2 regions of the Streptomyces sp. NPDC096013 genome follow, and region 1 is predicted to be linked to the other one. Evidence: riboswitches for the same ligand, from Rfam matches in the RefSeq annotation. Region 1 holds a riboswitch; the other holds the start of a gene.

Region 1 (3,337 bases):
TCCAGGTCCTCCCGGCCGATCATCAGCGGCGGCGCGATCCGGATCGTCGAACCGTGGGTGTCCTTCACCAGCACGCCCCGGTCCATCAACCTCTCCGAGATCTCCCGCCCCGTCCCGATCTCCGGGGCGATGTCGACGCCCGCCCACAACCCCCGTCCGCGTACCGCCGTCACCCGGCCCGTACCGGTCAACTCCCGCAGTTCCCGCAGCAGATGCTCGCCGAGTTCAGTGGCCCGCGCCTGGTACTCGCCCGACCGCAGCATCGCGATCACCTCCAGCGCCACCGCGCACGCCAGCGGATTCCCGCCGAACGTCGACCCGTGCTCCCCGGGCCGGAACACGCCCAGCACCTCCGCACTCGACACCACCGCCGACACCGGCACCACCCCACCGCCCAGCGCCTTGCCGAGCACATACATGTCGGGCACCACCCCCTCGTGCTCGCACGCGAACGTCCGCCCCGTCCGCCCCAGCCCCGACTGGATCTCGTCCGCGATGAAGAGCACGTTCCGCTCGCGCGTCAACTCCCGCACCCCCGCCAGATATCCGGCCGGCGGCACCACCACCCCCGCCTCCCCCTGGATCGGCTCCAACAGCACGGCCACCGTGTTCTCACTGAGCGCCGCCCGCATCGCGGTGAGATCCCCGTACGGCACGATCTCGAAGCCCGGCGTGTACGGCCCGAAGTCCGCCCGCGCCTCCAGGTCGGTCGAGAAGCTGACGATCGTCGTCGTACGCCCATGGAAGTTGTTGCCCGCCACCACGATCTTCGCCCGCCCCGCAGGCACCCCCCTGACCCGCGCCCCCCACTTCCGGGCCGTCTTCAGCGCGGTCTCCACCGCCTCCGCACCCGTGTTCATCGGCAGCACCAGCTCCATGCCGCACAGCTCGGCCAGCTCCTCGCAGAACGCGCCGAACCGGTCGTGGTGGAACGCCCGCGACGTCAGCGTCACCCGATCCAACTGCGCCTTCGCCGCCGCGATCAGACGCGGATTGCCGTGCCCGAAGTTCAGCGCCGAATACCCGGCCAGCAGATCGAGATACCGCCGCCCCTCCACGTCCGTCATCCACGCGCCCTCGGCGGTGGCGACCATCAACGGCAGCGGGTGGTAGGTGTGCGCGGTGTGCGCCTCGGCGGCGGCGATGAGTGCTTCCGTACTGGTCACGGCGTCTCCCGGGGGTGAAGGTGCCCCCTTCTTATCCCCGCCCGCATGGTGGACGCAGGAGCCGCACCGGCGGGCACGCCCGGTAGGCTGACCGGCGGGCCGTGACTGGCGCGCTGGGATGGGACCGACCATCGGGGAGCGGCCCGAGCTGCAATCTGTGCCGTGCGCCTGGGCCGTACCGTGAACGCCGAACGCCACGTCCGGAGGTCCCCATGCCCGACAATTCTGTGCCTCTCTCCAACGAGTCCACCGCCTTCCGTGCCGCCCTCGATGTGATCCGCGCCGTCGAGCCGCGCGTCGCCGACGCCATCGGCCAGGAAGTCGCCGACCAGCGCGAGATGCTCAAGCTGATCGCCTCCGAGAACTACGCCTCCCCGGCCACCCTCCTGGCCATGGGCAACTGGTTCAGCGACAAGTACGCCGAGGGCACCGTCGGCCGCCGCTTCTACGCCGGCTGCCGCAACGTCGACACCGTCGAGGCCCTCGCCGCCGAGCACGCGCGTGAACTCTTCGGCGCCCGCCACGCCTACGTCCAGCCGCACTCCGGCATCGACGCCAACCTCGTCGCCTTCTGGTCCGTCCTCGCCGCCCGGGTCGAGGCCCCCGCCCTGGAGAAGGCCGGGGTCCGCCAGGTCAACGACCTCTCCGACGCCGACTGGGCCGAACTCCGCCAGGCCTTCGGCAACCAGCGCATGCTCGGCATGTCCCTGGACGCCGGCGGCCACCTCACCCACGGCTTCCGCCCGAACATCTCCGGCAAGATGTTCGACCAGCGCTCCTACGGCACCGACCCCGTCACCGGCCTCATCGACTACGACGCCCTGCGCGCCTCGGCGCGTGAGTTCAAGCCGCTGATCATCGTCGGCGGCTACTCCGCCTACCCGCGGCTCGTGAACTTCCGCATCATGCGCGAGATCGCCGACGAGGTCGGGGCGACCCTGATGGTGGACATGGCGCACTTCGCCGGCCTGGTCGCGGGCAAGGTGCTGACCGGCGACTTCGACCCGGTCCCGCACGCCCAGATCGTCACCACCACCACCCACAAGTCGCTGCGCGGCCCGCGCGGCGGCATGGTCCTGTGCGACGACTCCCTCAAGGACCAGGTCGACCGCGGCTGCCCGATGGTCCTCGGCGGCCCGCTCGCGCACGTGATGGGCGCGAAGGCCGTCGCCCTCGCCGAGGCCCGGCAGCCCTCCTTCCAGGACTACGGCCAGCGCATCGTCGACAACTCCCGCGCGCTGGCCGAGGGCCTGATGCGCCGCGGCGCCACCCTCGTCACCGGCGGCACCGACAACCACCTCAACCTGATCGACGTCGCCTCCTCCTACGGCCTGACCGGCCGCCAGGCCGAGGCCGCCCTGCTCGACTCGGGCATCGTCACCAACCGCAACGCCATCCCCGCCGACCCGAACGGCGCCTGGTACACCTCGGGCATCCGCATCGGCACGCCCGCCCTGACCACCCGCGGTCTGGGCACCGCCGAGATGGACGAGGTCGCGGGCCTCATCGACCGCGTCCTGACCACCACCGAGCCGGGCACGACGAAGTCGGGCGCCCCGAGCAAGGCCGCCCACGTCCTGGACGAGAAGGTCGCGTCGGAGATCGCCCAGCGGGCGACAGACCTGGTCGCGGGCTTCCCGCTGTACCCGGAGATCGACCTCGGCTGAGCCGGCCTGCTTCCAGGGGCGCGGGGAACTGCGCGGGCAATCACATACGGCCCGCAGTCCCCCGCGCCCCGAAACCGCTCCCCACCCACCGGGCCAACCACCCCCTCCCCCTCTGAGAGAATGGTGAGCATGGCCTCTGACCGACCCCGCGTGCTCTCCGGAATCCAGCCCACCGCAGGCTCGTTCCACCTCGGCAACTACCTCGGCGCCGTGCGCCAGTGGGTGGCCCTCCAGGAGTCCCACGACGCGTTCTACATGGTCGTCGACCTGCACGCGATCACGGTCCCGCAGGACCCGGCGGACCTGCGCGCCAACACCCGGCTCGCCACCGCTCAGCTGCTGGCCGCCGGACTGGACCCGGAGCGCTGCACGCTCTTCGTCCAGAGCCATGTACCCGAGCACGCCCAGCTCGCCTGGGTCATGAACTGCCTGACCGGCTTCGGTGAGGCGTCCCGCATGACCCAGTTCAAGGACAAGTCCGCCAAGCAGGGCGCCGACCGCGCC
Region 2 (3,337 bases), on a different contig from region 1:
GGGCCGCCCGGTTCCGGACGGCCCTCTGGGTCCACCTGCTCCGCGGGATCAGTACCGCGGGCTCACGGCTCGATGCTGGGGAGGAGTCCCGTCACCGGCGCGGTCATGTCGGTGACCTGGTGCAGCTGCTGGAGATCGTTCAGGTGGTTCAGCCCCTGTAGCTGGCCGGCGATCCGCGGGACCTCCGCACGGTGCTCGGCGGGGATCTCACTCACCGCGAGCGAGTCCAGGAGGGCGACCGGGCTGACCTTGCCGTCCTTGAAGGCGGGCGCGTCGGCAGCGTTCGCCATCGGCGCGACGAGGCCGGTGACCCCGACCGCGAGACCAACGGCGGCGGCAATACGTCGTGTTGAGATCATGCCCTCAGCAACGCGGCCGGTCCCCGCGCGGTCACGGGTACCGGGCACCGCTCACCCGTGAGGCGGAGCGTGCCGCCCGGTTTGCCGAGCCCGGCGCGACGGAGGAGTCTCGTAGGAGAGGCCCTTCGCGGCTCGCCCCTGTTCGGGCCGCAGCCCTCTGAGGAGGTCACCATGGGCACCGCTGCACACCCCGGCTTCGACACTGACGCCCTGCGCCGGGGCATCGAGGATCACACCGCGGCGACACTGCTGTCGCTGTACGCGGACGACGCCGAGATCCACGTCGTCGACCACCTGGCCCAGCCCAGCCACCCCAAGGTCCTGCACGGCCGGGACGAGATCGGCGCGATGCTCGCCGACGTCTACAGCCGGGACATGACGCACAAGCTGGAGGAGTGCGTCGTGGACGGGGACCGGGCCGCCTACAGCGAGTCGTGTCAGTACCCGGACGGGGCGCGGGTCCTGGCCGAGTCGATGCTTCTGCTGAACGACGGCAAGATCACCCGGCAGACCATGATCCAGGCATGGGACGGATAGCGCGGATGGTGCCGAGGGTCCGGATCAGCACGCGCGTGACCTGGACCTTCTCGGCGACGACGGCACCCGCGCGCGCCGCTGCCGCTCGACGGCGGACCCCGGTCTCGGCGGCGGGCCTGCGCGCGTCCGCCACGCTGCTGGGTTCGGCGCTGCGGGCGGCACGCTCTCGCTCGCTCCCGGCACCGCCCGCCGCCCGGACTCGGGGGTTCCGGCATCGGTGAGCGCGCCGGGGCTGTCGTAGGACGGTCGGTTAGGCTGTTCGTGGGTCGTGACTGGCGCTGAGGTGGAGCACCACCGTGGAGCGGCCCACGCGGAGTCGATGCCGTGCGCCTGGGCGATTGGTCAACCAGCTCAGGAGTGGATCATGTCTCAGGCACGGCTCATGGACGGCAGCGCGCTCGCCCGGCGCATCGTCGAGGACACCGCGAAGAAGGCCGCCGACATCACGGAGCGCACCGGTACCGCGCCCTGTCTCGCGACGGTCCTGGTCGGTGCGGACCCGGCCTCGGTCACCTACGTCCGGATGAAGCAGAACCGCAGCCGCAAGGCCGGTATCGAGTCCCGGCACGTGGAACTGCCCGCCACCACGACCACCGCCGAGCTGGTCGCCACGCTCGACGGACTCTCCTCCGACCCGGCCGTGCACGGCATCCTGCTCCAGCATCCGATGGGTGAACACATCGACGAGCGGGCCGCGTTCGAGGCGATCGCGGCGGAGAAGGACGTGGACGGCGTCACCTTCGCGTCGTTCGCGACGATGAGCTTCGGCCTGCCGGGCTTCGTGTCCTGTACGCCCGGCGGCATCATGCGGCTGCTGGACGAGTACGGCGTCGACCCGTCCGGCAAGCGTGCCGTCGTCGTGGGCCGCAGCGCGATCCTCGGCAAGCCGGCGGGCATGCTGCTCCTGGCCCGTGACGCGACGGTCACCTACTGCCACTCGCGCACCCGGGACCTGTCCGAGGTGGTCCGCGAGGCCGACATCGTGGTCGCGGCGGTGGGACGCCCCCGGCTGATCCGCGGCGAGGACATCAAGCCGGGCGCGGTCGTGATCGACGCCGGTTACAACGCGGGCAACGTCGGTGACGTCGACTTCGACTCCGCCGTCGAGCGCGCCTCGCTGATCACGCCCGTGCCGGGCGGTGTCGGCCCGATGACGATCGCCACGCTGCTGGAGCAGACGGTGACCGCCGCGGCCCGGCAGCTCGGGGTGTGATCAGCGCGTCCACGCGCTGTACTCCATGACGTCCCCGGCCTTGACGCCGTACTCGGGCTGGTCCTTCGTGAAGGTGCTCTCCATTCCGAGGACGGCGCCGGTGGCCGGGTCCATGATCAGCATCAGCCGGCTGCCCGAGCGCCGGTAGACGTAAGCCTGCCCGCTCCGCCCGAGCCGGTCGGTCACCTCCCCCACCGGCCGCAGGCCGTCGACCCCCGCGAGCAGCCGCGCCAACGCGGCCGACTCACGCGCCCCGAGCGTCCAGTGGTCCAGCAACTCCCCCACGGCACCGAGGAGTTCGGGGGTGGTCAGCGGGGTCTTGCTGTACGCCGTCTCCTGGAGGTACGCCCGCAGTCCGGCCACGTCGTGCGGCGGCCGGGCATCGGGCGGGACATCGCTCCAACTCGGCGGATACGTCGTCTCCTTGAGGACATGCCCGTCCGCGACAAGGCGCTCCGTGTGGCTGTCGTCCGCGTTCCACCGCACGATGCGCTCCTCGGGAACGGTCACCGGCGGCTTGTCGTCGGACATGCCGAGACTCCACGACTGCACATGGGTTCCCCTGCGCAGAGCGGGAGTTCCGTCGGCCGCCACCGCCGCCGCGAGTGCGGCGAGCTGCTTCAGGGATACGGGCGTGGAGTGCGCCTGCACCACCAACGGCCGCGGAGCCGCCACCGCCGGCGTACCGCTCGGCCCGCCCAGCACGAGGGCGAGCACGGTCGCGGTGACGGCAGCACTGGCAGCGAGGCTCCACACCATGCGCCGACGCCGTGAACGCCGTTCACGCAACAGCAGGTTGAGCCCCCGCTCCGCCTGATGATCGAGCGGCCCGTCACCGTAGGGGACCCCCTCGCTGGTGAACGGGTTGGCGCTGCGCAGGAGTTCGAGTTCATCAGCCACGGCGTTGATCCTTCAAGGAGCTAGTGGCAGCACCCCGAAGGGGCGCGGGCGGCATCGATGTACGGCTCCGCCGCGTGGGCGCGACCGGCCACGACGGCGCGGCAGCCGACCGACAACACAGCGCGGGACCAGGAACGTTCAGCACCCCGAACCTCCCAGCACCGCGAGCCGGTCGATCTCCGCTCTCAGCCTCCGCCGCGCCCGATGCAACCGCATGGCCGCGGCCCGCACACCACACCCAAGGACCACGGCGACCTCCTCCACCCCCAGCTCCTCCCACGCCGTGAGCCGCAACACCTCCTGATCGGCCGACGACAACCGCGCGAGC

Evidence for each region. Region 1 has a riboswitch for ZMP and ZTP ahead of ACIRB1_RS11820 (glycine hydroxymethyltransferase). Riboswitches for the same ligand answer to the same signal wherever they lie in the genome.
Region 2: it holds a riboswitch for ZMP and ZTP, as region 1 does, so the genes downstream of both, ACIRB1_RS00785 (bifunctional 5,10-methylenetetrahydrofolate dehydrogenase/5,10-methenyltetrahydrofolate cyclohydrolase) here and ACIRB1_RS11820 (glycine hydroxymethyltransferase) in region 1, are expected to answer to the same signal.

The regions. Positions count from the first base shown of each region.
Region 1 covers NZ_JBIWGK010000003.1:46,737-50,073, reverse strand. The annotation lists gene rocD (ornithine--oxo-acid transaminase) at 1-1,166, opposite strand, end outside; ZMP/ZTP riboswitch at 1,258-1,347, shown strand; gene ACIRB1_RS11820 (glycine hydroxymethyltransferase) at 1,379-2,833, shown strand; gene trpS (tryptophan--tRNA ligase) at 2,963-3,337, shown strand, end outside.
Region 2 covers NZ_JBIWGK010000001.1:171,828-175,164, forward strand. The annotation lists gene ACIRB1_RS00775 (hypothetical protein) at 63-359, opposite strand; gene ACIRB1_RS00780 (nuclear transport factor 2 family protein) at 531-896, shown strand; ZMP/ZTP riboswitch at 1,155-1,239, shown strand; gene ACIRB1_RS00785 (bifunctional 5,10-methylenetetrahydrofolate dehydrogenase/5,10-methenyltetrahydrofolate cyclohydrolase) at 1,261-2,109, shown strand; gene ACIRB1_RS00790 (CU044_5270 family protein) at 2,110-3,009, opposite strand; gene ACIRB1_RS00795 (sigma-70 family RNA polymerase sigma factor) at 3,148-3,337, opposite strand, start outside.